One region of the Paraburkholderia sp. MM5384-R2 genome, then DNA from elsewhere that is predicted to be linked to it. Evidence: riboswitches for the same ligand, from Rfam matches in the RefSeq annotation. Region 1 holds a riboswitch; the other holds the start of a gene.

What was found. A riboswitch is a leader RNA that binds a small molecule or an ion and turns the genes downstream of it on or off. The one in region 1 is predicted to bind ZMP and ZTP.
Region 2: linked by a shared signal. The riboswitch ahead of HDG37_RS20330 (LysE family translocator) and the one ahead of glyA (serine hydroxymethyltransferase) in region 1 are both predicted to bind ZMP and ZTP.

Annotation. Positions count from the first base shown of each region.
Region 1 is NZ_JACHDI010000036.1:1,327-15,321, forward strand. It holds gene HDG37_RS34280 (hypothetical protein) at 259-582, shown strand; gene HDG37_RS34285 (YncE family protein) at 643-1,257, opposite strand; gene HDG37_RS34290 (hypothetical protein) at 1,431-1,754, opposite strand; tRNA gene HDG37_RS34295 (tRNA-Lys) at 2,083-2,158, opposite strand; gene ybgF (tol-pal system protein YbgF) at 2,342-3,091, opposite strand; gene pal (peptidoglycan-associated lipoprotein Pal) at 3,112-3,618, opposite strand; gene tolB (Tol-Pal system beta propeller repeat protein TolB) at 3,651-4,943, opposite strand; gene tolA (cell envelope integrity protein TolA) at 5,082-6,119, opposite strand; gene tolR (protein TolR) at 6,116-6,562, opposite strand; gene tolQ (protein TolQ) at 6,573-7,250, opposite strand; gene ybgC (tol-pal system-associated acyl-CoA thioesterase) at 7,438-7,902, opposite strand; gene ydfG (bifunctional NADP-dependent 3-hydroxy acid dehydrogenase/3-hydroxypropionate dehydrogenase YdfG) at 8,102-8,848, opposite strand; ZMP/ZTP riboswitch at 9,096-9,222, shown strand; gene glyA (serine hydroxymethyltransferase) at 9,401-10,648, shown strand; gene nrdR (transcriptional regulator NrdR) at 10,652-11,134, shown strand; gene HDG37_RS34350 (GspH/FimT family pseudopilin) at 11,348-11,914, shown strand; gene HDG37_RS34355 (hypothetical protein) at 11,911-12,360, shown strand; gene HDG37_RS34360 (PilW family protein) at 12,357-13,163, shown strand; gene HDG37_RS34365 (hypothetical protein) at 13,163-13,762, shown strand; gene HDG37_RS34370 (type IV pilin protein) at 13,785-13,995, shown strand, end outside.
Region 2 is NZ_JACHDI010000012.1:180,807-193,022, reverse strand. It holds gene HDG37_RS20385 (ISNCY family transposase) at 1-870, shown strand, start outside; gene HDG37_RS20380 (helix-turn-helix domain-containing protein) at 1,583-1,870, opposite strand; gene HDG37_RS20375 (hypothetical protein) at 2,476-2,790, shown strand; gene HDG37_RS20370 (hypothetical protein) at 2,967-3,218, shown strand; gene HDG37_RS20365 (3'-5' exoribonuclease) at 3,287-3,811, shown strand; gene HDG37_RS20360 (helix-turn-helix transcriptional regulator) at 3,907-5,013, shown strand; gene HDG37_RS20355 (hypothetical protein) at 5,295-5,732, shown strand; gene HDG37_RS20350 (hypothetical protein) at 6,407-6,658, shown strand; gene HDG37_RS20345 (hypothetical protein) at 6,662-7,000, shown strand; gene HDG37_RS20340 (Lrp/AsnC family transcriptional regulator) at 7,404-7,862, opposite strand; gene HDG37_RS20335 (alpha/beta hydrolase) at 7,987-8,523, shown strand; ZMP/ZTP riboswitch at 8,686-8,769, shown strand; gene HDG37_RS20330 (LysE family translocator) at 8,789-9,421, shown strand; gene HDG37_RS20325 (cache domain-containing protein) at 10,013-10,474, shown strand; gene HDG37_RS20320 (hypothetical protein) at 11,070-11,618, shown strand; partial or broken gene HDG37_RS40405 (DUF3047 domain-containing protein) at 12,015-12,216, shown strand, end outside.

The DNA.
Region 1 (13,995 bases):
GGCCACCGAAAAATCAGCGAGAAGCGTGGCCAATTAAATCGGGCCGCATTGCATCGTACCCGACGAACGACCGCGGGGCGTAAGCGACGGACTGCTGTCGAGTAAGGATTCGCTGGGGCGTCGCGTCGCAACATCTGCCACTGTGGTGAAAACGCCAAATCAACGTTGTTTAATTTTGACAAGTCGCGCCGTGCGTTTATCCGTGCGAGGATGAAATCGTCAATGTTCCTGACATGAAGATCCAGTTACGGGGGCTCCATGAGTAGCATTCCGCTTATCTGGGCAGCGGTGCCGCACAACAGCGACGGTGTTGTCTTTCAGATCCGGCTTGGCCGCGGACTTCAGCGTTTTCATGTGTCGCGGCGCGTGCTCGAGGATGTGTTCGAGCTCCAACGAAAAGCGTCCGACGCGCGCCAACTCGAATTCTTCTATGTGCACGAGCAACGCATCCTCGCGCGCGCCAGCGCAAAGCGTGCGACGGCCTGCTCGGCCACCGTTTCACTACGGGCCGCCGATTTCGGCGTGTCGAACGACAGCGAGCGCTGGGCGATGCCGAGCGGCGTCGCGCACGGCCTCATCTAGGCGAACCGATGTTTGACGCGCCGCCGCGATCAACGGGCGGCCGTGCGTCGATGCCGCGCGTCAGTGTGCCTTGAGCTGCGCCTCGAGCACTTCGAACGTAGCGGGGATGACCGTCGCGCGCGGATGAGAATTGGCAGCCGTGGCCGGGTCGGCCGCGCCGAACTTCGACGACACCAGATAGATCCGGTGCTGCTGTTCATCGAGCGCCATCGTTTTCGCGCCTTCCAGCGTTGGCATGTTCTGCGCGACCGTGTAGTGGTCCGCACCGTTCGAACTGAACGCGAGCTTCAAGGCCGGATCGAAGCCCGCCGCGTCGGGGTGACCCCCTATCAGCAGTTCGGCCACGCGACGGCCCGACGTCGTATCGACGATCATCATGCGGTGATTGGCGCAAACCGAAAACAGGCGCTCGCTCGCCGGATCGATCGCGAGTCCGGTCGGCGACTCGCACCGTGCGAGTGGCCAATGCGCCAGCACCGTCGCGGACCGACCGTCCATCTCGACGATCTCGGCGCGATCTTCCACATTGACGAACACGTGCCCGTGGCTGTCCGCCGCGAGCGCCTCCGGCTTGCCGCCCACGCTCATCGTGGCGACCACCTTGCGCGTCGCGACGTCGATTGCGCTGACGCTGCCGTCGTGGCCATTGCTCAGCGTTGGCGCCCGTCGCCGCATGGACGTTCGACAGCGCGAGCAGGGAAGCGACGCCGCCGGCGATCAAGGCGGACAGGATTTGTTTCGGTTTCACGTCGAGTGGATTCAGACTAGTACTGCGTATAGATTGGGAGCATGGACGCCATTCCGTTGAGCGAATGACGTCCCGGGTACGGTGGGGCGTTAGCGGATCATCATTCATTGTCGTCGAGTTTGAAGTCGACCCACAACTGCTCAGACAGCGTTTCGGTCACGGGGGCTGCATTGGTGGTCGTGGGCGTCGCGTTATAAGGCAGCATGCCGCTCACGACGTACGCCGGATCATAGGCCGTGCGCGAGATCAGCAGGTTGCCAGCCGTGTAGTTGCTGGCGGAAGTCGAGGGCGTCGTCGTCGTGGCCGGGGTGCTGCTCGTGGTGCCTTGCGGCGCCGGTGTGCTCGTGTTTTGGGTGCTGCCGCCGCAGCCGTAGATGGCGGAGATCAGAACCGCGATCGGAAGCGCCTTCAGGGTGGTTTGCATTCTGTGTGTTTGAGTAGGGTGGGTGAAATTTTTTGAAAGTTGCAGCCGGTATTGCAAGTCGCGAGGCTACAAACCACCCGTGGCACAAACATGAATCGAAAATTACTAAAAAGATAAGAATGCGCTGGCGCGTTGGCGCGATGTCGTTGCGGGATGCCGGGTGTTTTTTGGCGGCGTTGGAGGGCGGACGGCAGTGCCTGAACGGAAGGCTACGTTGAGGCCGGCGGGAAGAGGCGGCTCGTTTGCCGTGCGCGTGCCTGTTTGCACACGCGGGCAAAGGAAAAAGAAAAGGGCCGACATGCTTTCGCATGTCAGCCCTCGAATCTTTTGGTAGGCCGTACGGGATTCGAACCTGTGACCAACGGATTAAAAGTCCGCTGCTCTACCAGCTGAGCTAACGACCCAAAAGAGAAGCGAAATTATATCGGCGCACCAATACCCTGTCAACTCGGCAAGACCGTCGCCCAAAATGAAAAGCCCGGGCATCACTACCCGGGCTTTCCAGCGAGAGGCGCGCGTGGCTATCACTTCGGACACTGCGCGTTACTGCCGACTACATCAAAACGAGATCAATCCGACACCACGATCTACTTGATCTGCGACAGCTTGTTCTGCGCCGACTGCGCGACGTCCGAGCCGGCGTATTGCGCGACGATCTGCTCGAGCGTCTTTTTCGCCGCGGCCTTCTGGCCTTGTTCGAGCTGATTGTTCGCGATCGCGAGCAGCGCTTCCGGTGCACGCGGATGCTGCGGATAGTTCTTCACGACACCTTGCCAGACCGCCGTCGAACCCTTGTAGTCGCGCAGTGCATACAGCGCGTTGCCGAGCCAGTATTGCGCGGTCGGCTGATAGGGGCTGTTCGGATATTTGGAGATGAAGCTGCGGAACGATGCCGCCGCGTTCTTGAAGTCGCCGCTGCGGAATTGCTGTGAAGCCGCGTTGAACGCATCGGTTTCACCCGGCTGCACCTCGCCCTGGACGCCGTCCACCGTCTGTTGCTGCGGCTCGAATTTCTTCAGGCGCGTGTCGAGATCGGTGTAGTAGTCCTTCTGCTGCTTTTGCAGCGTCGTGAGCTGGTTCGCCATGTCCTCGTTCTGTCCGCGCAGCGTCGCGACCTGCTGGTTGAGCTGGTCGAGACGGTTGGACTGATCGAGGATCGTGCGTTGCGCCGCCGATAGCTGGCTCGACAGACTATCGGTCTTCGAACGCAGATCGAGAATGGCCTGGCGGGCCTGATCGTCGTCGAAAATGCCCGCATGGGCGGGCACGGCCGTGAGGGCCGTGCCTGCGACGCAGGCCGCTGCGGCAAACCGCAGCCAGGAGAAACGATGCGTCATTCGGCTCACCACCCGTTGACTTACTGTTGATACGCGAGGTCGGCGCGGCGGTTCTGTGCCCACGACGCTTCGTCATGACCCGTTGCCAGCGGCTTTTCCTTGCCGAGGCTCACGGCCTCCATTTGCGAATCCGACACGCCCATCAGCGACAGCGAACGACGCACGGCTTCAGCACGCTTCTGGCCGAGTGCGAGGTTGTATTCGCTGGTGCCGCGCTCGTCGGTGTTGCCCTGGATCAGCACGTGACGCTGCGGGTGGCTCTTCAGATATTGCGCGTGTTGTTGCAGCAGCGGTTGATAGTCATCCTTCACCGAGTAGCTGTCGAAGTCGAAGTAGATGCTGCGCTTCGCGAGCGGGCTGTTCGGATCGTTCAGCGGGTCGACGTTGACCGTCGCGACGTCGTTCGGGTTCGGTTGGGCCGAGCCTGCGCCCTTGTTGGCGTTTTCGTCGAGCTTGACGCCCGAGTGACATGCGGCCAGTGCACCGACCATCACGACGGCGAATGCGAAACGAAGTTTGGACATCATTTGATTACTCTCCTTGTGTTATTGCATCAACGTTATTGCATAAACGGGCCCCAGGACGGCTCGCGTACGCTGCCCCCCTGAACGGACAGGACCTGCCGAGTGCGACCGTCGGTCGATACTGCGGCCAACACGCCACGGCCGTTCACCTGAGTGGCGTAAAGAATGTACTGACCGTTCGCCGCGAAGCTCGGCGATTCGTCATGTGTCGTGTCCGTCAGGCCCGTGGCGGATCCGCCTTGCAGGTCCTGGATGTACAGCTTGAATGCACCGCCGACGCGCGAGATGTAGGCAAGCTCCTTGCCGTCAGGACTCACACGCGGGCTGGTGTTGTAGCTGCCCGTAAACGTGACGCGTTGCGCGCCGCCCGCGCTTTCACCTTGCGCCGGCATCTTGTAGATCTGCGGTGCGCCGCCGCGGTCGCTCGTGAAATAGATCCACTGACCGTCAGGAGAGTAGGTCGGCTCGGTGTCGATCGAGCTGCCTTGCGTCAGACGACGCAGACCGCTGCCGTCCGCGTTGACCGCGAAAATCTGCGTATTGCCGGTACGCGACAGCGCGACGGCGAGCGTGCGGCCATCCGGCGACCACGCCGGCGCACTGTTGTTGCCCTTCTGGTCCGATACGACGATGCGCCGGCCCGTGGGCAGATCGTGGATATAGACGATCGGCTTCTTCTTCTCGAACGACACGTAAGCGACCTTGGTGCCGTCCGGCGACCAGGCCGGCGAGATGATCGGCTCGGGGCTCGACAGCGCGATGTGCGCGTCCTGACCGTCCGAATCCGAGATCTGCAGCTGGTAGCGGTTGCCCGACTTGATCACATACGACAGGCGCGTGGCGAACACGCCGCGATTGCCCATCAGCTTGGCGTAAATGTAGTCCGCGACCTTGTGCGCGCTCATGCGCAGACCGCTTTCCGGGCTCACCAGCACGAGGCCGCCGAGGCTTTCGCCCTTGACCGTGTCGTACAGCTTGAAGCGCACTTCGTAGTGGCCGTTCGGCAGGCGGTTCACGCTGCCCGCGACGAACGCGTTGGCGCCCTTCGCCTTCCATGCGCCGAGGTCGACGGAATCGGTCTCGGACACGGGCGTCGAGCCTGCGTCGATATTCGTGAATTTGCCGCTGCGTTGCAGATCCTGACGCACGATCGTGCTGACCTGCTGCGGGGAGTTCGCTTCATTGGCGAAATTCGCCGTTGCGATCGGAAACTGAGTGGATCCGACGCCCGTCACGAGGACGTTGAGTTGTGCGTTGGCGGCGCCGCCGACGGCGATCAGGCACGTTGCCACGAGTGTTCGCAGGCCTAGCTTGGTCATCAAACTCATGCTGTATGGGTTCCTCAAAACGGTTTTACTTAATACTCGAAGACAGCAGACAGACCGGCAAACGGCTATTTCGTTCCCGCGCAACGCCGCGCCGGGTGGGGCGCGGCGTTGGCCGCCGGTCGGCTGTCAGCCTGCACATCAAGCCGCCGGACGCAGCGTGATAGTGAAGTAGTCCGGCGTCTTACCATTGACGTCCCGAGGCATCGGATCGGAGGCTTTCACCGCCCGCAACGCGGCGGCGTCCCACGCGGCGTTGCCGCTGCTGTGGGTAATGTTTGCGCTCAGCTGATTGCCGTCCGGCGAACAACGCACGGCGATCACGGTCTCGAGACCTTCCGTTTCGCCGCCCCAGTTCACATGCTGAAGCACCAGCCGTCGTACCTTGTCCGCGTAACCCGGCGATGCCGCCGTGCCGCCCGAGCCGCTACCCGTTCCGCTCTTGCCCAGTCCGTTGCTGCTCGAACTGCTGCCGCCCACGCCGCCGGCCAGACCCTGCATCTGCGCAAGCCGCGCGCGACGTTCGTTGTCGAGCTGCTTTTTCGCCTGCGCGGCCGCATCGGCTTGCGCTTTGGCCTTCGCCGCTTTCTCCGCCTCAGCCTTCTTCTGCGCTTCTGCCTGAGCCTGCTTTTGCTGCTGCTCCTGCTGTTCTTTCAGTTGCTGTTGCTTCTGCTGCTCGGCGAGCTGCTGTTGCTTGAGCTTCTCGGCCTGCTGCTGTTGCTGCTGTTGCGCCTGCTGCTGCTTGAGCTTCGCGGACTTCTGCGCCGCGAGTTGGGCCGCCTGTTCGGCCGCCAGCTGTTGCTGCCGCTTCGCTTCCGCTTCCTGCTGATCTTTCAGCTTCAGCTGGCGCTGCTGTTCGGCCAGTTGGGCCGCGCGAGCCGCTTCCTGCTGGTGGCGCTTCTTTTCCTGCAGCGCGATGTCGGCCTGTTCGTCGCGCACGGGCGGAGCAGGGGCGACCGGGGTGGGCGGCGGCGTGACGACGGGACGCGGAGTCGCCGAATCCGGCACCTCTGTCCACAGTTCCGCCTGCTCGCCCTCGGGCGTGCTGTTCTGCCATTGGATGCCTTGATACAGGAAGAATCCGAGCAGCGCATGCATCACCAGCGCGAACAGAAAAGCTCGCCCGGTGCCGCGTTCACGCGGCGGCTGAAGCGGGTATTCGGAGTTCTTGCGGATCATTGCGATTTGACGAGCAATCCGACGCGCTTGACGCCCCGAGCCTTCAACTCGGACATCACGTTCATCACGACTTCGTATTTCACGGTTTTGTCGGCGGCGATCACGACGGGCTGATCGGGGTGCGATTGTGCCCGATCGGCGATGAAACCGTTGAGGCCAGCCTTCGTCATGTCTTCCTGCTGCTGCGTGCCGGAGTCGTCCTTGTACTTGACGCTCATGTTGCCGTCGGCGCGGATGTTGACGATGACGGGTGGCGTCTGCTGTTGGGGCGCCGCGCCGCCGACGGTCGGCAGATTGACGATCGACGGCGCGACGAGCGGCGCCGTGACCATGAAGATCACTAGCAGCACGAGCATCACGTCGATGTACGGCACGACGTTGATGTCGGCCATTGCGCGACGCGAGCGCGAGCCGCGCATGCTGGAGGAACGGGAGCCTGCCATCATGGCCTCCTCAGTGTGCCTGGCGCTGCAGGATGTTCGAGAACTCTTCGATGAAGGTTTCGAAACGGATCGCCAGACGGTCGATGTCGTGCGCGTAGCGGTTGTAGGCGACCACGGCCGGAATTGCGGCGAACAGGCCGATCGCGGTGGCGGTCAGGGCCTCGGCGATGCCCGGCGCGACGTTCGCGAGCGTGGCCTGCTGCACGTTGGCGAGGCCGCGGAACGCATTCATGATCCCCCACACCGTGCCGAACAGACCGATATACGGGCTGACCGAACCGACCGACGCGAGGAACGCCAGATTCGCTTCGAGCACGTCCATTTCGCGTTGGAACGCCGCGCGCATCGCGCGCCGGGCGCCGTCGAGAATCGCGCCCGAATCGTTCAGGCGCTTCTCTTTGCCCTTCAGGAATTCCCGCATGCCGGACTCGAAAATCCGCTCGAGCGCGCCGATCCTGTGACGGTTGTTCGCGGCGCTCTGATACAGCGCCTGCAGGTCGCCGCCCGACCAGAAATCACGCTCGAAGCGTTCAGTTTGCGCGCGCGCCCGGCGAATCGCAAACCACTTGCGGAAGATGAAAGTCCAGGAGAGTAGCGACAGCAACAGCAGCAGAGCCATGACGGCCTGGGCCAGCAGGCTCGCGTTGAGTACGAGTGAAACGATCGACAGATCTTGTGTAGTGTTCATAAAGGTTCGTTTTAACGTCCCGGGAAGGGGGCGTCCGGCTGCAAGGCCGCTTCAAGCTTGCCGTGGGCAAAACGGAAGCTTCGGCGATATCGAAGCCGAACCATGCTTTGTGTTACCTGACCGGTATGAGTTCACTGGCCCCGTAACAACGAGGCTCAGGGGTCGTCCGTTGACATGCCGCCGTCGTTCAGTCAGCGCTCTCGCTAGTGCCCGGCCCGTGCCGCAGCGCGGCGAGAACCGACGGCGGGATCGCGGCTGGCCGCAGCGTCGCGCGGTCCACACAGCCAATCCGGACCGAACCGGTGGCAAGCAGCGTGCCTTCGCGCCATGCTTCCTGCACGAAGTCTACCGAAGCTCGGCCAAGACGCTCGATCCGGCTGATAATTTTCACGATGTCGTCGAGTCGGGCCGGAGCCCGGTAATCGACCGCGGTACTGCGCACGATGAAAATCGCGTCGTTTTCTTCCGCAAGCCGGTGCTGGTCGACGCCGCATGCGCGCAGCCATTCGGTGCGAGCGCGTTCGAAAAACTTCAGGTAATTGGCGTAAAACACGATCCCGCCGGCGTCGGTATCTTCGTAGTACACGCGGATCGGCCACGTATAGCCGATTTCCGTGCCTGGCTGGCTGGTCGACATATTCATGCGGCGCATTCTACCGGAACGCACAACCCGGGGTCTGTTTCGAAGTGTGAGTTGCTTGTGGCGGGCGTCGGCGGCGATGGGAGCCGGCTTTGCCGGCCGGGCCGGGACTGGCGGAGTGGGCTATCGACGTGCCGCAGGAAAAGCCAGCACGACGATGGGCGGCGGCGCGACCAACGGTAGCGGCATCCGCCGCCGGCCGCCTCCAATCTCAGCCGCGATGCACGGACAGACCGGCGAACGACTGCGCGACCGGCATCAGCTCGATCGTGTTGATGTTGACGTGGGCTGGGCGCGTGGCGATCCAGTAGATGGAATCGGCGATGTCTTCGGCCGTCAGCGGCTGCACGTTGTCGTAGACCTTGGCGGCCTTGTCGTCGTCGCCGCGATAACGCACGTTCGAGAATTCGGTGCCGCCGCACAGACCCGGCTCGATGTCGGTCACGCGCAGCGCGGTGCCGGCGAGGTCGGCGCGCAGGTTCAGGCTGAACTGGCGCACGAACGCCTTGGTCGCGCCGTACACGTTGCCGCCCGCGTACGGCCAGCGGCCCGCCACCGAACCCAGATTGAAGATATGCCCGCGGTTGCGCTCGACCATGCCGGGCAACAGCGCATGCGTGACCTGCGCGAGGCCCGTGCAATTGGTCTCGATCATGGTGTTCCATTCATCGAGACTTGCCTTGTGAGCCGGCTCGGTACCGAGCGCGAGGCCGGCGTTGTTGACGAGCACGTCGATCGCGGCGAAGTCCGCCGGCAGCGACGCGGGCACGGCTTCGACGGCGGCGCGATCGCGCACGTCGAGCTCGTACGGCAGCAGCGCGTCGCCGAGCTCGTCGGCGAGTGCTTGCAGACGGTCCTTGCGGCGTGCAGTGGCGACGACACGATGGCCGCCCTTGACGAACGAGCGGGCGATGGCGGCGCCGAATCCGGCCGACGCTCCTGTGACAAACACGATCATTGCAGTTCCCTGGTCGGTAAGAGACAAAGGCCCAAAGCCTACTTCCAATGGCAGGCTGCGGCAAGGATGCACGAGCCGGATCGGCGGCTGCCGCGGCGGCGCGCAACGGGTGCGCGGCGCGACCGGCGCGCTTTCCTCAGATGGTTGCGCAGCGGGGCCGCCAAACCGTCCGGAGGCCCCGCCGGCGGCCGCCGGAGCACCCGCAAGTCGGTTGCCTATTCGGGCCTCTTCCAATACACTAACGCGCTCGACCCTGCGTGACTGGCGATAGAACCGAGTCGTCCGACTCAGCCGATTCAACCAATCGGGTTCAAGGTGGAACAACCCACCGTGAAGCGCAGGGTGCCGTTTTGCCGTTCGCCTGGGCAGCCGTGAACCGCGCGCATTAATCTGCGCTGACGGTGGCTGGCTCGCCTCGCGTGTGCGGCGACTCTCCACTCGCCACGTCAGGGCAAGCCTCGCCGCCCAAAGCGCTGCGTACCCCGCTGTGTACCCTCTACGCAGGATTCGGCGCACGATCCGGTCAACCTGAAAACACTCAACGGAACCCGTATGTTTGACAGAGCCCAAAGCACCATCGCCAACGTCGATCCTGAACTCTGGAAGGTCATCGAGCAGGAAAACCGCCGTCAGGAAGAGCACATCGAACTGATCGCGTCGGAAAACTACACGAGCCCGGCCGTGATGGCCGCGCAAGGCTCGCAACTCACGAACAAGTACGCCGAAGGGTATCCGGGCAAGCGCTATTACGGCGGCTGTGAATACGTCGACGTTGCCGAGCAGATGGCGATCGACCGCGTAAAGCTGCTGTTCGGCGCCGAAGCCGCGAACGTGCAGCCGAACTCGGGCTCGCAGGCGAACCAGGGCGTGTTCTTCGCGATGCTCAAGCCGGGCGACACGATCATGGGCATGAGCCTCGCGCACGGCGGCCACCTCACGCACGGCTCGCCGGTCAACATGTCGGGCAAGTGGTTCAACGTGGTCAGCTACGGCTTGAACGAAGCCGAAGACATCGACTACGACGCCGCCGAGAAGCTCGCGCAAGAACACAAGCCGAAGCTGATCGTAGCGGGCGCGTCCGCGTTCGCGCTGCGCATCGATTTCGAACGCATGTCGAAGATCGCGAAGTCGGTCGGCGCCTACTTCATGGTCGACATGGCGCACTACGCCGGTCTCGTCGCCGCGGGCGTTTATCCGAACCCGGTGCCGCACGCCGATTTCGTCACCACCACCACGCACAAGAGCCTGCGCGGCCCGCGCGGCGGCGTGATCCTGATGAAGGCCGAGTTCGAGAAGCCGATCAACTCGGCGATTTTCCCGGGCATCCAGGGCGGTCCGTTGATGCACGTGATCGCCGCGAAGGCCGTTGCGTTCAAGGAAGCGCTTTCGCCGGAATTCAAGGCGTATCAGCAGCAGGTCGTCGAGAACGCGCGTGTGCTTGCTGAAACGCTGGTCAAGCGCGGTCTGCGCATCGTGTCGGGTCGCACCGAAAGCCACGTGATGCTGGTCGACCTGCGCGCGAAGAAGATCACCGGCAAGGCTGCGGAAGCGGCACTCGGCGCGGCACACATCACGGTCAACAAGAACGCGATCCCGAACGATCCGGAAAAGCCGTTCGTGACCTCGGGTATCCGCCTCGGTTCTCCGGCCATGACCACGCGCGGCTTCGGCGTGAAGGAAGCCGAGCAGGTCGGCAACCTGATCGCCGACGTGCTGGACAACCCGGAAGATGCCGCGACGATCGAGCGCGTGAAGGTTCAGGTCGCTGATCTGACCAAGCGCTTTCCGGTTTACGGCTAAACCATGCATTGCCCCTTCTGCCGCCATGCCGATACGCAAGTCGTCGACTCGCGCGTATCCGAAGACGGCGCGACGATCCGCCGGCGCCGCCGCTGCCCGGCCTGCGACAAGCGTTTCACGACGTATGAGCGGGTCGAGCTGGCGTTGCCGTCGGTCGTCAAGAAGGACGGCACGCGCACGGAATTCGATCGTCGCAAGATCGTCGCGAGCATGCAACTGGCGCTGCGCAAGCGCCCGGTTGCGGTGGACGCGATCGAAGCGGCTGTCGCCCGTATCGAGTATCAGCTGCTCGGCAGCGGCGAGCGCGAGGTGCGTAGCGAGCGCCTCGGCGAACTCGTGATGAACGAGTTGCGCGCGCTCGACACGATCGCTTACGTCCGTTTCGCTTCCGTGTACCGGCGCTTCGAAGACGTCTCCGAATTCGAGGACGTGATCGAGGAATTCCGCCGCGCCTCTTCCCCACCCAAGCCTTCCCGCAAGCGCTGAGCGCACGCTTGTCGCAGCTGAGCTGCGGTCATTCGCGTCCATCGCCTCGCGCATTTCGCGCTTTTTTTCACGCATCGCTTCTCCCGCCTCCGTGATCGATCGTCACGTGCATTGTTGCGCGCGCTAACGTCTGAATGCCACCTGGCCATTCGGACGATGGTCGGCGCGCTCGCAAATCGCTAGATTGGCTGCATCCGTTCGTAACGCTCAGGGATGCAGATGAAATTCAAGGGGATTTACCGGCCATCGCGCGCCGGTTTCACACTCGTCGAAACGCTGGCGGTGATAGCGCTCGTGATGCTGATGGCCGTGATGGCGGTGCCGTCGTTCGCCGCATGGCATATGCGCGATCAGGTCGACGCGCGCTCGAAGGCGCTGCTGTCCACGTTCGCCTACGCGCGCAGCGAGGCGCTGCGGCGCGGTGCGCGCATCACGGTGTGCCGCGTCGATGCAGCGCGCGTCTGTCTCGCGTCGGGCCAAGCCTGCGCCGGTGGCATCGCCGACTGGGCCTGCGGCTGGGCCGTATTCGCCGAACGTGGCGGCAAGCCGTCGTTGTTGCGCGCGCAGCCGGCGCTCGCGGCGGTGAGCATCGCCGGCGTGCAGACGGATATGATGTTCACGCCGCCGGCTGGGCAACTGATCGGCGCGTTTCGAAGTTTTGATATCGCGCCGCGAAGCCCATCGAAATCGATGCAGGGGAACTCGTGGCGGCGCTGCATCAGTGTCGCGGCAGGAGGTCGCGCGCGGATCTCGGAAGGCGCGTGCGGAGCGACGTCATGAGACAGCCCGCATTCAAGACCGGTTTGCGTGCGCACGCATCGCCATGTGATGGCAGCTCGTTGATCGAGGTGATGCTGGCGGTCGCGTTGGTCGCGGTGAGCGCGCTGGGTTTGATCGCGGTTCAGGTGTGGATCGCACGCGAAGCGCGCGCGATGACGCTGCGCGAGAGCGCCGCGTGGATAGCCGACTCGATTGCCGAAGCGACGCGCACGCCTTCCACGGGCGATGTCGCGCTCAATCAATGGCGCACCTGGGCGAGCGTTCTGCTGCCGCACGGCGACGCATCGATTGGCGAGAGCGGCGCGGTCGCGGCGGCGCGCGTGACGTGGGCGTCCGTGCGGGACCGGCCCGCTTTGGGCGATGCGAGCGCCCAGCCGGCGGAGCCTTGCGGCGACGTCGATGCACCGGCTGGATCGTCGTGTGTCGCGTTGGCGTTCGCGAAATGAAGCGGCCGCATTGCCCACTCGGTCATACGCTAATCGAATTCCTGATCGCGATGGCGCTCGGGTCGATCGTGATCGCGGGCGCCGTGTCCCTTTACACGGCGCAGCGCAACGCGTTCGTGCAGGCGAGCAACGCGACCCGGATTCGCGAAGCGGGCTTGACCGCGCTGATGCTGATCGGCCAGCAATTGCAGATGGCCGGCTTCGTCCCTGCCAATGTCATTGGCTACAACGCGGCGCCTGCGCTATTCGGCTGCTCGGGCGGTCGTCCGACCGGCGCCGACGACAGCCTCGCTTGCACCACCTTGAGCACCGGCTCGGATGGCGTCGCGATCCGTTACGTCGCAGACGTCGTATCGACATGGCCATCGTCGAGCGGTCAGGTCACCGACTGTGTCGGACAGGCCGTCAAAAGCAGCGACGCGGTCCTTGGCGATGAGGGCGCGCCGGTGGTGAATCGCTACTTCGCCAACGTCAGCGGCTCGACCGGCGAGCCGGAGCTTTACTGCGTGGGCAGCGGCAACGCGGGGTCCGCTCAGCCGCTGATCGAAGGCGTCGAGCGCGTGCGGTTGCGCTACTGGCTGGACGGCGCGGCGGATGCGGCGAATGCGTCGGCCGTGGCGGCGGATCAATGGGCGAACGTCGTTGCGGTCGATGTCTGCGTGCTGGTGCGTGGCGCGCCGCAAGGACAGCGTTCGAAGTACATCGACTGCGATGGCGTGAGTACACTCGGTACCGACCTGCGGCCTCGACAGGTGTTTTCCCGCCGCGTTGCGCTGCGTAATCGCGCGGAGGTGTCGTCGTGATGGATCGCGGCACAGCAACGCAACGCGGCCGCGCGTACGACATACGCGGCGGACCAGGCGGAACAGCGAAACACTTAGGTAGGCGAAATTGTCAGGGCGGTGCCCGACGGGCACATCAACGCGGCGTCGTGCTAGCCATCGTGCTGTTGATCTCGGCCATGATGCTCGCCACGTCCGCGATATGGTTCGAAACATCGCTCGCGGCCGCTCGCGCGGCGACCAATGTGCGCGACTATCTGCAGGCTTTCCACGCGGCGGATTCGGCGCTGAGCTGGTGCGAGCGCAACGTGCTATCGGCAAGTGGCGACGCGCGCGATGCACCGCTCACATCCGGCGAGCCGACTCAATGGAGGCTTGAAACCGCGTTCGTCGCAGGCGCCATCACGCCCGTGGCGCAATGGCCGGGATCATCGCGCGCGCCGCAATGCCTGATCGAGCCTTGGCGTCTCGCGAGTCGACCCAACGCCAGCGCTTATCTGCTGACCGCGCGCGGCTTCGGGCGGAGCAGCGAGTCGCAGGTCTGGTTGCAGATGGAGGTCGTGACCGAAGATGGCGCGATCGAACGTCATTGGCGGCGCGTTGCAGCAAGACCATTCTGAGGAACGCACCGACTGGACACGTATGAAAAGGCCGAACACATCCGCATTCACGCTGCTCGAACTCGTGATCGCGCTCGCGATTGCCGCCACGCTCGCCGCGTTTGCGATCCCTTCGTATCGCAGCCACATTGCGCGCACGCATCGCATCGATGCAGCGTCGGCGTTATATCGGGCTGCGCAATTCGTTGAGGCCGCGGCGAGCGATGGCGTGCCGGCCTTGCCACCGGGTATCG
Region 2 (12,216 bases), on a different contig from region 1:
TTCGAGGCGACGCGCGCGTATCTTGAGCAGCATGGCAAGCCGGTGGCGTTCTACAGCGACAGGGCCAGCGTTTTTTACGTGAAGCAACGCTCGGAGACAGCGGGCAAAGGTGTCACGCAGTTCGGCCGGGCGATGTACGAGCTGAACATCGACACGTTCTGCGCGAACTCAAGCCCCGCCAAGGGGCGCGTCGAGCGCGCCCACCTGACGCTGCAGGATCGGCTCGTCAAGGAGCTCCGGCTGCGCGGCATCAGCACCATCGAGGCTGCCAACGCCTGGGCGCCCGCGTTCATGGCAGCCTATAACGCGCGCTTTGCGAAGCCGCCACGCAGCGCTTTCGATGCGCATCGACCCGTGCGCGCTGACGAGGATCTCGACGCGGTCCTGACCTGGCGGGTTCTGCGCAAGGTCTCGGATTCACTGACGCTGCTGAACGACCGCGTGATCTGGCTGCTTGACGATACGCCGGCCAACCGCAGGCTGATTCACCGCTATATCGACGTGTGGGAGTATCCGGACGGACGCCTCGAGATCCGTGCCGATGGTGTCGCACTGCCCTGTGTCCAGTACGACAAGCTTGCCGAGATCGACCAGGGCGCGGTGATCGAGCACAAGCGTCTTGGTCATGCGCTGCAGGTCGTGCAGGCGCTCCAGGCGCAGCGCGACAACCGCCGGATCTCCGGCTCACCGTCACGCACGAACCGCGGTGAACCCGTGCATGTGAAGGCGCGGCTACCTGGCACGAAGAAGCAGCGCGAAGTAACGCTCGAGGACTGGAATGCGGCAGTCATGGGGACACACCAGAACCCGGGAGGCTCGGTGCTAAAAACCCCTCCAGAGAGAGATAAAAGGACTGCAAAACGACCCTAACCCACCACCCAAAACCGACCCTCAACCCCGACATCTGTATCTTGCTGGAACCCCGACATTTCAATCTGGCATCGACATTGACATGCTCGGATCATTCGCAGTCCTATTCTGTTAGACGTGCCCGGCTTCAGAGTTTCGGACGTGTGGTACCTATAGCTCGTCTGCTTGGATGTCAGTGCGAACGTCACTGACCTCGGTGGTCAAGCAATTGTTAATTGCCACTGCGCCGGCCTGAGGCACGGGTTCTTCTGTTGCGCCAGCCCCAGAATGATTCGTTTCCGCGTGCGCGAGTCATGCGTTGCTGACCTCACCGAAACGCGCCGATCGTTGTTGGCCTGCGTCCATCTCGGTAGCCCGGCCGGAGGCACTTGACGCCGGACTGCTGCGGTCGACGGTTTTTTCGGGCGGCAGTAGGCGTAGGCGCGTTTCAAAAATTTGCTGGGCGAAGGCGTTTTCGAACGCGGGTATTCGTTTGAAGAATCCTGCCCTTATCTCGGAAAACCCGGCTCAGCGTTTTTGATGCGGGCGCGGGCTGCCTGCGCGCCCGTGCGCCCGTGCGCCCGTGCGCCGGCCTCGGGAGCATATGGCTCCCGAGTGTTCCGGTAAATCACAAGGATTTCAGCGGATTTCGCCCGAGTGGACCGAAGCGTTACCGTCCGCTCGAAGCGGCGTCCGTCATGAGAAGTCCCCTTGGGGAGGCAGCGCACTGTCTCTACTTCTCACTGGCGATGGCCAGCAAGCGGCTGCGCAGCAAAGCGGTCGTCCGTTCCACCTCTTTGGGCGTCAGCCGTTCCATGTAAGCCGCCGTCAGAAGTGTTAGCGGATGGACACCCAGCACGTCTGCAAGTTGCTCGATCTTCCCCAATGTTGGAGATTTCAGACCCCGCTCGACCGTACTGATGTAAGTGCGGCTGGATACCAGTCCGAAATCTTCCTGTGTCACTTCAGCGATCTGCCTGAGTTGTTTCAGTGCTTTGCCGAAAGCGGCGTTGGAACGCATGCAAGTCCTCCTGATAAAGGACCTGATGAACTCATCGAGAGCGCTAAAGGGCTACAATCTATAGTGTTCATTTGCTATCATTCGGGCCACCCTGGGCGGGCAGGTCAGAGGTACCGCCTTGCGGTGCCTGACTCCGCGAGATATCTCTGGTCGATCTCTGTTTGAAGCGGTCAGCCAGATCCCGATCGGGGAGGCCGAGGCCAACACACATGCAGGGCGAGGAATCTGCGTGCCGTTTGCACGGGCCGACAACGCATTGGAGGCAGATAGATGCACCGGAGGCGGCCTGCGCAGCGATGTCGGGCCGACATCCAAATGCAATCGTGGTTCGGCGGGTTTTGGAAGCAGCGAGATGTTCCCTGAGAATGTTGGATTGTCTTCAGGGTGCCGACATGGTCATCGAGCGGTTAGTTAAGATAGAAAGCGTTTGAGGTAGCGGCTGTATGTTTGTGACAAGTGAAATTAACCGTGTGCCTCCGTCCAACGTGCCTTTCGGCGGGTTGCTCGGCAGGGGCGTATGGTCAGCGGTTCAGCAACTGTTACCGCGGGACGTCCTGATTCTCAGGGTGTCGCGGGCGCGCTCGCGGGCCGTCCCGACGATCGTGATGCTGGACCTGCCCGCGACCGCTGCGACGCTCGAACAGTTCGTCGGAGGGGATGTCGTCCTGCGTGACGCGGCCGTACTGAGCACGAGGCTCGCACGGGAGGTCGAACAGTGGACACTCGAACCGCTTTGCGAAATCCGGGTGGGGGCGACCGAGTACGAACATCGTGGAACGGGCAAGCAGTTGCTCACGGTGACCCGGTTCACGACGGCAGCGGGGCGCACCTTGTCGGTGCCGTACGCCTTGGCGACGCAGCCCGCGCGTGGCAGGCGGCTCTGGCGCGCGAAGGCGCCGGCCGCACCGGCCCGCGCCTGATCCTCGCAGTGGATGCGCGTCCGGACGTGGCTTCGGGCATTGCCATTGAGGAGCCGGGCATGCGACCGCGCTTGCGGGGAGACGCAACGTAGGGAAGCGGGCTGGCGATGATAATCCGCCTTATCGCGGCCAGCGCACCACCGGCGCATCGGCTGCGGCTTCAGAAAGGGATCGGTATGAGCAGACACAGGCGGGCGATCGAGCTTCCGGACGAAACCTCCGAAGCGCTGCGCGCGCGGCTGCGGCGCTTCGTGCGTGCGACCCGCGACGACGTAACCGGGGCCGTGCCGATCCCGTTTCCCGCACACGTGACGGTGCTCGCCGGGCCGCTGCGGCGGATCCGCGGCGCGCGCGAACACCGCATGATGCCGGGGCCGGAGGTGCGGGCTGGGTCAGACGCGCGCAGGGATGATGGCGACCAAGCCTGATCAGCCCCGGGCGGGTTCGCGCTGGATGACACGGGGCGAGCCGACGGCAACATGACGAAGTAGCGGACATGACGGATACGCACTTTCACGGCGCATTGCGCTGGCCACTGCCGGTTGAACCCGAGCCGCAGGCCGGCTGGAACAACCGGTATTTCCTCGACACGGAATTCACCGACTTCCGGCAGTGCCAGCTGCTCAGTCTCGCCCTCGTGGGCGAGAACGGGTACGAGTTCTACGGCGAGCGGACCGATTTCGATCCGGCGTGGTGCAGCGACTTTGTCCGCGCCGTGGTACTGCCGCAGCTCGGCCAGTCCGAGGGGCGCGCGATGCCGTTTGCAGCGCTGCGCGAGGCACTGCGCGCATGGCTCATGGCGGTGCCGGGCGACTCCGGGCCGGTGCTGTGCTACGACTACGAGACGGACCTGGCCCTGTTGCGGTTCCTGCTGGGCGGCCCGCTGCCGCGTGGCTGGCGGATCGAGAACATCGCGGGCACGCGCAACCCGGAGCGACGCGCCGCCTACTACGCGCGCCACGGCGGCGAGCACCATGCGCTGCATGACGCACGCGCCAATGCCTATGCGTGTACCGGTTGAAGCCGGGCGGCTGCCGGCCGGGCCGTCGGCCGGTCCGCGGACGTGCGGACGCATTTCTTCGCTCAGACAGAAACAGCCTCACGAAGGGGATCAGGATGGCCGGGATGCGTGTGTGGATTCCACGATCCGACGTACCGCGGATTTCACAGCGCCTGCGGGACCGACGCAAGGCGTCAGCGATGACACAGGGCGATCTCGCGGTCAGGGTGGGAGTGGCAAGAGTGACCCTGGTGCGCAGGGAGAAGGGAAGGTGGCCGCGCACCGTCGCAGCCGCCACCGTGAACGCGCTGGAGGCGGCCCTGCAGGTGCCGCCGGGTTGGCTGCTCGGTCCCGGGACGCAACCGTTGCCGGACCCCGGGTCGCCTGCGGCGGATGCCGCCGCCCGCGCAGACGGCGATCCCCAGTCACGGATCCCCGCCGCCCGGTGCCGCGAGATCGGCCCCCACGCCCGGCGGCTGCGCAGTGAACTGGGCCTGTGCGTTGCGGAGGTGGCGCGCGCCTGCCATGTGTCCCGTCCCACGCTGTTGCAGTGGGAACAGGGGACGTTTCCGAAGGCGCTCACCGTGGCGCGCCTTCGCACCTGGGAGCGCGCCCTGCTGCTCGCGCCCGGGCAACTGCTGGCGCCGCCGGCGTCGCATCCCGGGGTAGAGGATGGCCGCTGGCGCGTGACGATCGGCACTGAAACGCTCGAGGCTGCCATCCATCGCGTCGCGGCGTGCGTCGCCACCCGCGGACGCAACCTGCTCCAACCGGAGCAGCCGCTCGATGCAACGGCCGCGCGCGATGCCGACCTGCTGGCCCACCGCTATGGGGTGGGCGCGCATCGGCGGCCACTGGTCGACGTGGCCGTCTCATACGGGATCGATCCGTCGCACGCACGCAAGACGGTGGCGCGCATGGTCGCGCGCGCAGCCGGGTTCGCCTTCAGGATTCCGGTGCTGGATGACATGCTGGCGGTGGGCGCGGCGGGCTTTTCGTTTACGACCGCCGTAGCCGATGGCCGCATGCGTGACCTGCTGGGGCCGCCGCTGTCCATGGAGCACGCTGCGGCATTCGCCGGCGAAATACTGTCCCGGCGGATCACCGGTGCGAATCCTGGCAAGGCGGTGGCCGGCACCCGCAGGCCGGCTAAAGCGGCGAACCTTTCGCTGGCCGCGGACGTCGTCTGTATTGCGATGGAACATCGCCTCGACAGGTCGTAAGCGGCCCAACGGGGCGTACGCAGCGTCGCGCCCGGGCGGCAGGGCGGGGTATCGCGGAATGAGCACGGGAAAGCCATCGAAGGCGACAACGCCTGCGTGGCGCAGCAGGGGCTTCCACTCGATGGGTACTGGAAGTTCTGACGGGGCGTTCTGCTGTCCGGGCGGAGCCACCGGGACGGCCTGATTTGCTGGGGGGGCAGGCGATCGCGGCGCAGGTTCGGGACCTCGACCCGATGCGCGTCCGCGCAACTGCGGTACCGGATGACAAGATCACAAGGCGAATGCTCCGGATCACCATTGAATTGCTGCCCGGTGGACGGGAAGACGGAAAGCGGGTCATCGCGACGGCGGACATCGCGCGCGTGAGTTCCGGGGCTCTTGCAGATTACAGGGTGGCCCTGGACGATGCGGTGCTCCGGCAGGTTGGCGCGCGGGCCACGGTGCGCGGCTATCCGAGATGGGCGGGCAGCGTATGGGATCTCGTTGCGCGCTGTGTTGCCGCTGCGCTGAATCAGGGCCGCGAAGCCCTGCCACCGCGCCCCGCGCCACCGCAGGTGACGGTTCACGTGAATGGCGCAGGCTACCGTTACGTGCGTCTGGATAAGATTCCGGAGCCGGCCAGAACGTACTTCGACAGGAAACTGGCCGGTTCGGGCATTCCTGACCACGGCTCTGCTTTCGCGCACGACTGGTTCGACTTTCTCAACGGCCAGCGCTGATGCCAGAGCGGTGCGCCGTGCCTTGTAGCAAGTTGCAGCCTCGCACAACATGTCGATCAGATCGAACCAGCCGTCGCCGCACTCGAAACCCGACAGGGAGAAAACCGTTGGGACGGTATCCAGATCATCAGCGACTGTCGGGTTGACGTCGAAGATGAGCGGGTATTTTGCCCGCAGGATGCCTGACAGTTCCTCACGCACCGTTCTCTCGCTCCCATTCCTGTACCGCCATTGCAGCAACGGGATCGATTGTCCCACAGTGAAAGGCTCTCCGGAACCCGAGTGCGGTGCACGGTCAGTGACGAGCGATGATGGCGTTCTGGAATGTGCTGTAAATTTTATAAGCGTCAGGCAGCACGGCCGCCCGGCCAACCTGCTTCTCGCCATACACCCTATACGCCGGGCATCGGAGATTGCGACAATGGCGCTCCGTGGAGCATATTGCGGTTATCGACTCGAGTCTGTCATGGCCGCATTCAGATCGGCTGCTCCATCGGGAAGAAGGAATAAGGCCGGCGCACCTCGAGAACATTTCTGGCCAACCGGGATCGCATGATGAACAGTGAAATGAGAGGCGGCTGTCAGTGACGCTGCGGACCGCATCCAGTATCTGCAGCGATTGGCCGCCGACAATCAGGGCGTCGGCGAAACGCTCGCAAAAGGGACAGGGATTCATGAGTACCAGGAACCACATCAGGTATCAGGCGAAAGAGGGTGATCAGCCCGGCTGGGATCTCTACACCGAGATTCTTGAGCCGGACGACGTCGTGTATCTCGAGCTCAACGGAGTAGCCGCTGAAGTCACGATGCTCGGGAACACGGAGCGCGGCCCGGGCACGGTGCTGTTGCGCCTGCCGGTCGACACTGCGAAGCAGCTTGGTGTCGTGCCGCCGGACTGGGAAAATTCGGACTGGGGAAAAGGATAGGTCATGCGCGAATACCGGGACAGGACGGTGCAGGAGGTCGCGGCCTGCACATGCGACCGCTGCGGCCGGCGCATGACGCCCGTTGACGATCAGGGGGAGTGGTACGAAAAGATGTCGCTCGATTGGCGTGGCGGCTTTGGCTCGATTTTCGGCGACGGCGCCCATGTGAGCCTTGACCTTTGCCAGCAGTGTGTCCGCGATACGCTGGGGCGTTGGCTTCGCGTCGATCCGCCGTCCGGACCGGATGGCTCAATGCAAGCCCTGAAGGGCGTCGTGCCCCGACCCAATGTACCGGTATCTGTCGACAGGATGAATCCCGGGGAATTTCACGAGCGCGACTAGAGGGCTTACCGCCCCATGCGGCTCCGCGCGTCGCTCAGACTGCCGATCATGGATTGCCGTTTCTCACGGGGCATCCCGAACTCACCGTCGCGACACTCAGGCGGCTCGTTACCTTCGGTTGAACAGGTTAGCCTTCTCGCTGAACGAGTCTTGTCGACCGCATCGCCGCCGGTGCGACGTTGGGAGTTCAAGCGCAGATAACAAGATGGACCGGTCGTTCATGACGGCGCCTCAGAGGCAGCAGCTCGGCCACAGCTGTCGTTCGCGTGTCGACGCGGACGTGCCTGCTTACCGCTGCTCACCGGTCGTTCATCGAGGAGCGGCGGCGAACAGCCGCTACCGAGTTCAACGAACGCGTACTTTCGACCCCGAGCGGTCATCCAGATTTCTACAAAGCAGCCCGTCAGGTCTGCGATCCGAGGATCGCCTTCGGCGGATAGCTCGCTAGCACGACAGAAGTGGTCACGGGCCCGAATCTGGCAAGCGCGTCGATTGCGGTTTCGAGCTGGGCCATCTCTTCAACCACAATCCGAACGATGAAGCAGTCTTCACCAGTGATCCGGTGCGCCTCGACGATCTCAGGCATTGCTTCGAAGGCGCTCAGGCAACGCTTAATCTCAGCGTGGGTGGTGCGGATTCGCACGATCGCCGCAATGCCCCGACCGACGAGGCCGGGATTTATCCGCGCCGAGTAGCCCTCGATGACTCCCCGCTCCTCGAGGCTCCTGATGCGGGCGGTGACCGCCGGCTGGGAAAGCCCGATCTGCTTCCCAAGTTCCGTGTTGGTGACACGTGCAGTGCGCTGAAGCACCTCCAGAATCCGCCAGTCGAGCCTGTCCAACATTGCCGGCTTAGTTTTCATTTGTGAGCACCCTCAAGCTCCGTCAATTCATTTGTGTATGACCATCAATGCATTTGTTTTGCGATGTTGCCTGAATTCGCGAGCTTTTACACTGGAGGCTCATTCACCCATGGAGATCTGGTAGATGGATTACCCCGTTTTTGTTGTTCCTGGCATCGGCAGCTCCGGTCCATTGCACTGGCAGAGCGTATGGCAAGCCGCGTATCCGGATTGGCAACGCCTCGCAGTCGCGGACTGGGATTACGTCGTCTGCAATGACTGGGTATCGGCGCTAGAAGGGCAGCTAGCGGCAAACGCGAGGGAAACTGTCATAGTGGCGCACAGCCTCGGATGTCTGGCCGTGGTCCATTGGGCTGCCCGGTATGCGCGGACGATTCGCGGCGCACTGCTCGTGGCCGTGCCGGACCCGGCATCGCCGGCATTTCCCCGCGTAGCCACGAGCGGGTTCGCGCCTTTGCCATCCGAGCGGTTGCCATTTCCGACCACCGTCGTATCCAGCATCAACGACCCGTATGGCAGTGTGGACCACGCACGCGCCTGCGCAACGGCATGGGGCAGCGAACTCGTCGAAGTTGGAGCAAAGGGACATCTCAACGCGGACAGCAACCTGGGCGATTGGCCCGAAGGTTTTCAATTGCTGATGAAGATGAACGACGGTTGATCCGGTTCCCAACCGCCAGCGTCCCCACTCCAGCGTGCGAAGTCGGATCGCTTACGGATCGCAACTGCCGCTGGTGGAATAGTTCTTCACTGAGCGACAATGGAAACACCCACTCAGATTCGGGATTATCGCCGCTGATTTATTTTTCCCGTGCAATAATCTTCATTCTCATGTGACTGGCGCATATAGATAGGGCACTATCGGGGAACATGGGGTCTTTGGCCGCCGCGCGCCTGGGCATCACCTACCATTTTTGGAGAGGGTTATGCCTGATTTCGCAAATCTGTTCATGTTCGGTCTTGTAGCGTTGGGAATGGTTTTAACGCCTGGACCAAACATGATCTATCTGATTTCGCGTTCAATTTGCCAAGGCAGACGCGCAGGCCTCATTTCGTTGGGAGGCGTTGCTCTGGGCTTTGTGTTCTACATGCTCTGCGCGGCATTCGGGATTACGGCTTTCATATTTGCGGTACCTTACGCATACGACACGCTTCGCTTTGGCGGGGCTTTGTACCTTCTATATCTTGCCTGGCAAGCGGTTAAGCCTGGCGGACGGTCCGCGTTCGCAGTGCGCGACCTACCGGTCGATACCCCGAGAAAGCTCTTTGGCATGGGGTTTATCACTAACCTGGCGAATCCCAAAATCGCCGTCATGTATCTGTCGCTGCTTCCCCAATTTATTACGCCGGGGCATGGCAGTGTTCTCACCCAATCGCTGGCGCTCGGCAGCGTTCAGATTTCGATCAGCCTCGCTGTGAATGCGATTATCGCCGTGATGGCCGGATCGATATCTACCTTCCTGTCTGGACGCCCACTGTGGCTTATTGCGCAACGTTGGATGATGGGGAGCGTTTTGACAGGTCTGGCGGTTCGCATGGCGTATGAATCCAGGAAATAGTGGCTTATTACCGATACCTTGGTGGAACTGAAGCACATTCCATTGGGTTCGACGGGAACATTGCGCCTCAACGTGCCGCGCCCGCGGCACGGTTTCGACAAGTGCCCATCCTCAGGCGATTCGTTCAACCCGTTCCGGCATCCATCGGAATCGTCACCGACGATCGTTTGTCGAAATCGGTGTGCCGTTTGTACTCGCCGATTGTCAGCAATCTAGGCCATAGGGACGAATGTCTCAAACTGGCCGATAGCGCCAGTTCGATGAACGTTCTATAGAGCGGCCGCCGGAATTTTCAACGAACGCATTCCGGCGGTTGCCGTGAATGCGTACTCTCGGCCAATTGTTGCCGTTCGCAAAAGGTATAAAGCCGCCATTCCAACGGCCGATTCACCTCGATAGCGGTCCTTTCGATCAAGCCCAGGATCGACGCGATGGGCCAAATCCGGAAATGGCCACCCCACCTCTTTTTATCAGCTCGTCGGCGGGCACGAGTAGACTGGTCAATTGGGGCAATGTTTGGATATGATGACTTGCTGCCTGCGCACGGTGCATGACAATTGCAAATTGCTCGAAGAGCAGGGAGGAATGTCCATGTTTCGTAAACTCGTGATTGGCGCGCTATGCGCCATGGCTGCCTTGTTCTCGACTATGGCATTCGCGCAAGGTACTGCGGCGGACGCTAAGGCCATGCTTGAAAAGACGGTTGCGGCCATCAAAGCCGATAAGGCCGAGACGCTCGACCAGATCAACAAGGGCGAAAACGGCTTCCTTGTTGGCGACCTCTATCCGTTCTGCTTCAATCTCAGCGACGGACTCCTCGTCGCGATCGGCAATCCCAACGTTAAGGGGTTGCTCGGCAAGGATGCGAGGACATTTAAGGACCCTACGGGCGACGTGTATGGCCCAAGGCTCTATGACGCGGCCAAAGAGGGCCAGGTCAATGAGGTCAGCTACATGTCTCCCAAGGCCGGCGCTGACAAGACGTGGGTGCCGAAGGCGAGCTTCGTTACCGCGGTCGCCGGCCTGGGATGCGGCGTCGGTTACTACAAGTAGTCCGGCCAAACCAACCGTCATATGGGCGCCGAACTCCGACGCCCACACAATGCTATTTTCTCGCGTGACCGGTCAGTTCTGATGCCCTTCACTCCGCATGTGCGGTTTGCCATCGAGGCTGGTCAGTCAGTTTTGATATCCGCCTCGGGTCATTCGCGTCGATGTTGTCGTGTCTGCTACCTTGTTCGCTATCCACAAGAACCGGTGCACGTGGCAAGCCTGCCCGGATGACCGGATCCCTCTGTTAGCTGCCCTTGGATGCTCGGCCACGCGATCGGCGCGAATGGGTCGATCTGCGACGGACGACTAGACCCGCCGGTAGCCAAAGCCGTCTTCCCCTAAAAGGGTTTTCACGTCTCGCCCTTGCGTGAAGCGCCGCAGCAGAACCCGTTTTGCAACTGGCTATTGCCCCGTGCTCATTGAGTGACCTCCCGTCCCCGGCAGTCTGAGAAGTACATGCGTTTCCGTACCTTTCACTAACCTCAGACGATACAGTGGCGCCGTCCACAATGGCGGCGTTCCTCCATTGACGAAGGAGCATGCTGCGGCCCGCTAACCAGAATCCTTTGTCGTAGAATTATTGACGGGAGGCAACATGAATCGCGAACTGGTCGTCGGGCTACTGTGCGGCGCACTGCTTGCCGGTTGCGTGTCCGCCGGTGTCGAGGTGCGGCCCGAACAGATGGCGAATTTCAGGCACGGCGTGACAACACTGCAAGACGTGGTAACCGCGCTCGGCCCTGCGTCAGTAGAGACCGCGTTGGACGACGGCTCGACGCTGCTCGTCTACACCTACGTGACGTCGCGCCCCCACCCCGAAAGCTATATTCCGTTCATCGGCTCGCTGGTTGGCGGCGCCGACACGCACTCGTCTGCGGCCGTGTTTCTGTTCGATCCGCACGGCATCCTCAAGAGCGCAAACACCACGGCCTCGAACGTCGGTACAGGCGTGAGCAGTGGTTCCCACACGGAGCAAGGCAGTGCGCCTGTGCAAGGCTCCGAACCGCACGTTGTTATCAAGAGCGTCCAGCCGCCCGCCGTCCAAAGCGTCGAGCCGATTCCGGAAGAAGACAGCGAGCCAGCGCCGCAAATACCCGTTGAACCTCCACCAGAAAATAGTGTTCAGCCGGCTCCCGTCGAATAGCGGGACACTTCGCTATCTCGGCGAAGGCCTGCGGATCCAACCGGTCGATGCAACCGGTCGATGCAGCAAACTGACGAAATCGTTCGAGAGGCGTTTCATGGTCGAGGGCTTCCTCGGACGCTCGCTTAAAAGCTCGGCGGGACTGCGGTCAGCTGAGCCGACTAGAATGAATATTTAGCCACGACCCGAACGGGACCAGCCATGGACCTTCCCTGGGTCCAGCGAGCACGGAAACGAACAGCCTGGCCAAGCCGGATCGGTGTGTGCATCGCGCTTCTGTCGCCGCTAGTCCTCCTTGCTCAGGACGAAGGGCCGGGTATCGCCTTTTCCGTGGCCGAGCCCGGCGCACCGCAACCGGCGGCATGGAAGAATCTGCCGGTCGTGAGCGGAAAAGCGATGACGCAATACACGCTTGTACGCGACGACCGTACAACCGTCCTGCAGGCGGACGCAACCCATTCCGCTTCGGCCCTGATGCATGAGGGTAATATCGACCTGACCCGCACACCCGTCGTGGCATGGCGCTGGAAAGCAGAAGGGTCAATCGAGGGGGCCGACAACAGCGTGGGATCGAAGGAAGATGCGCCGGCGCGACTGG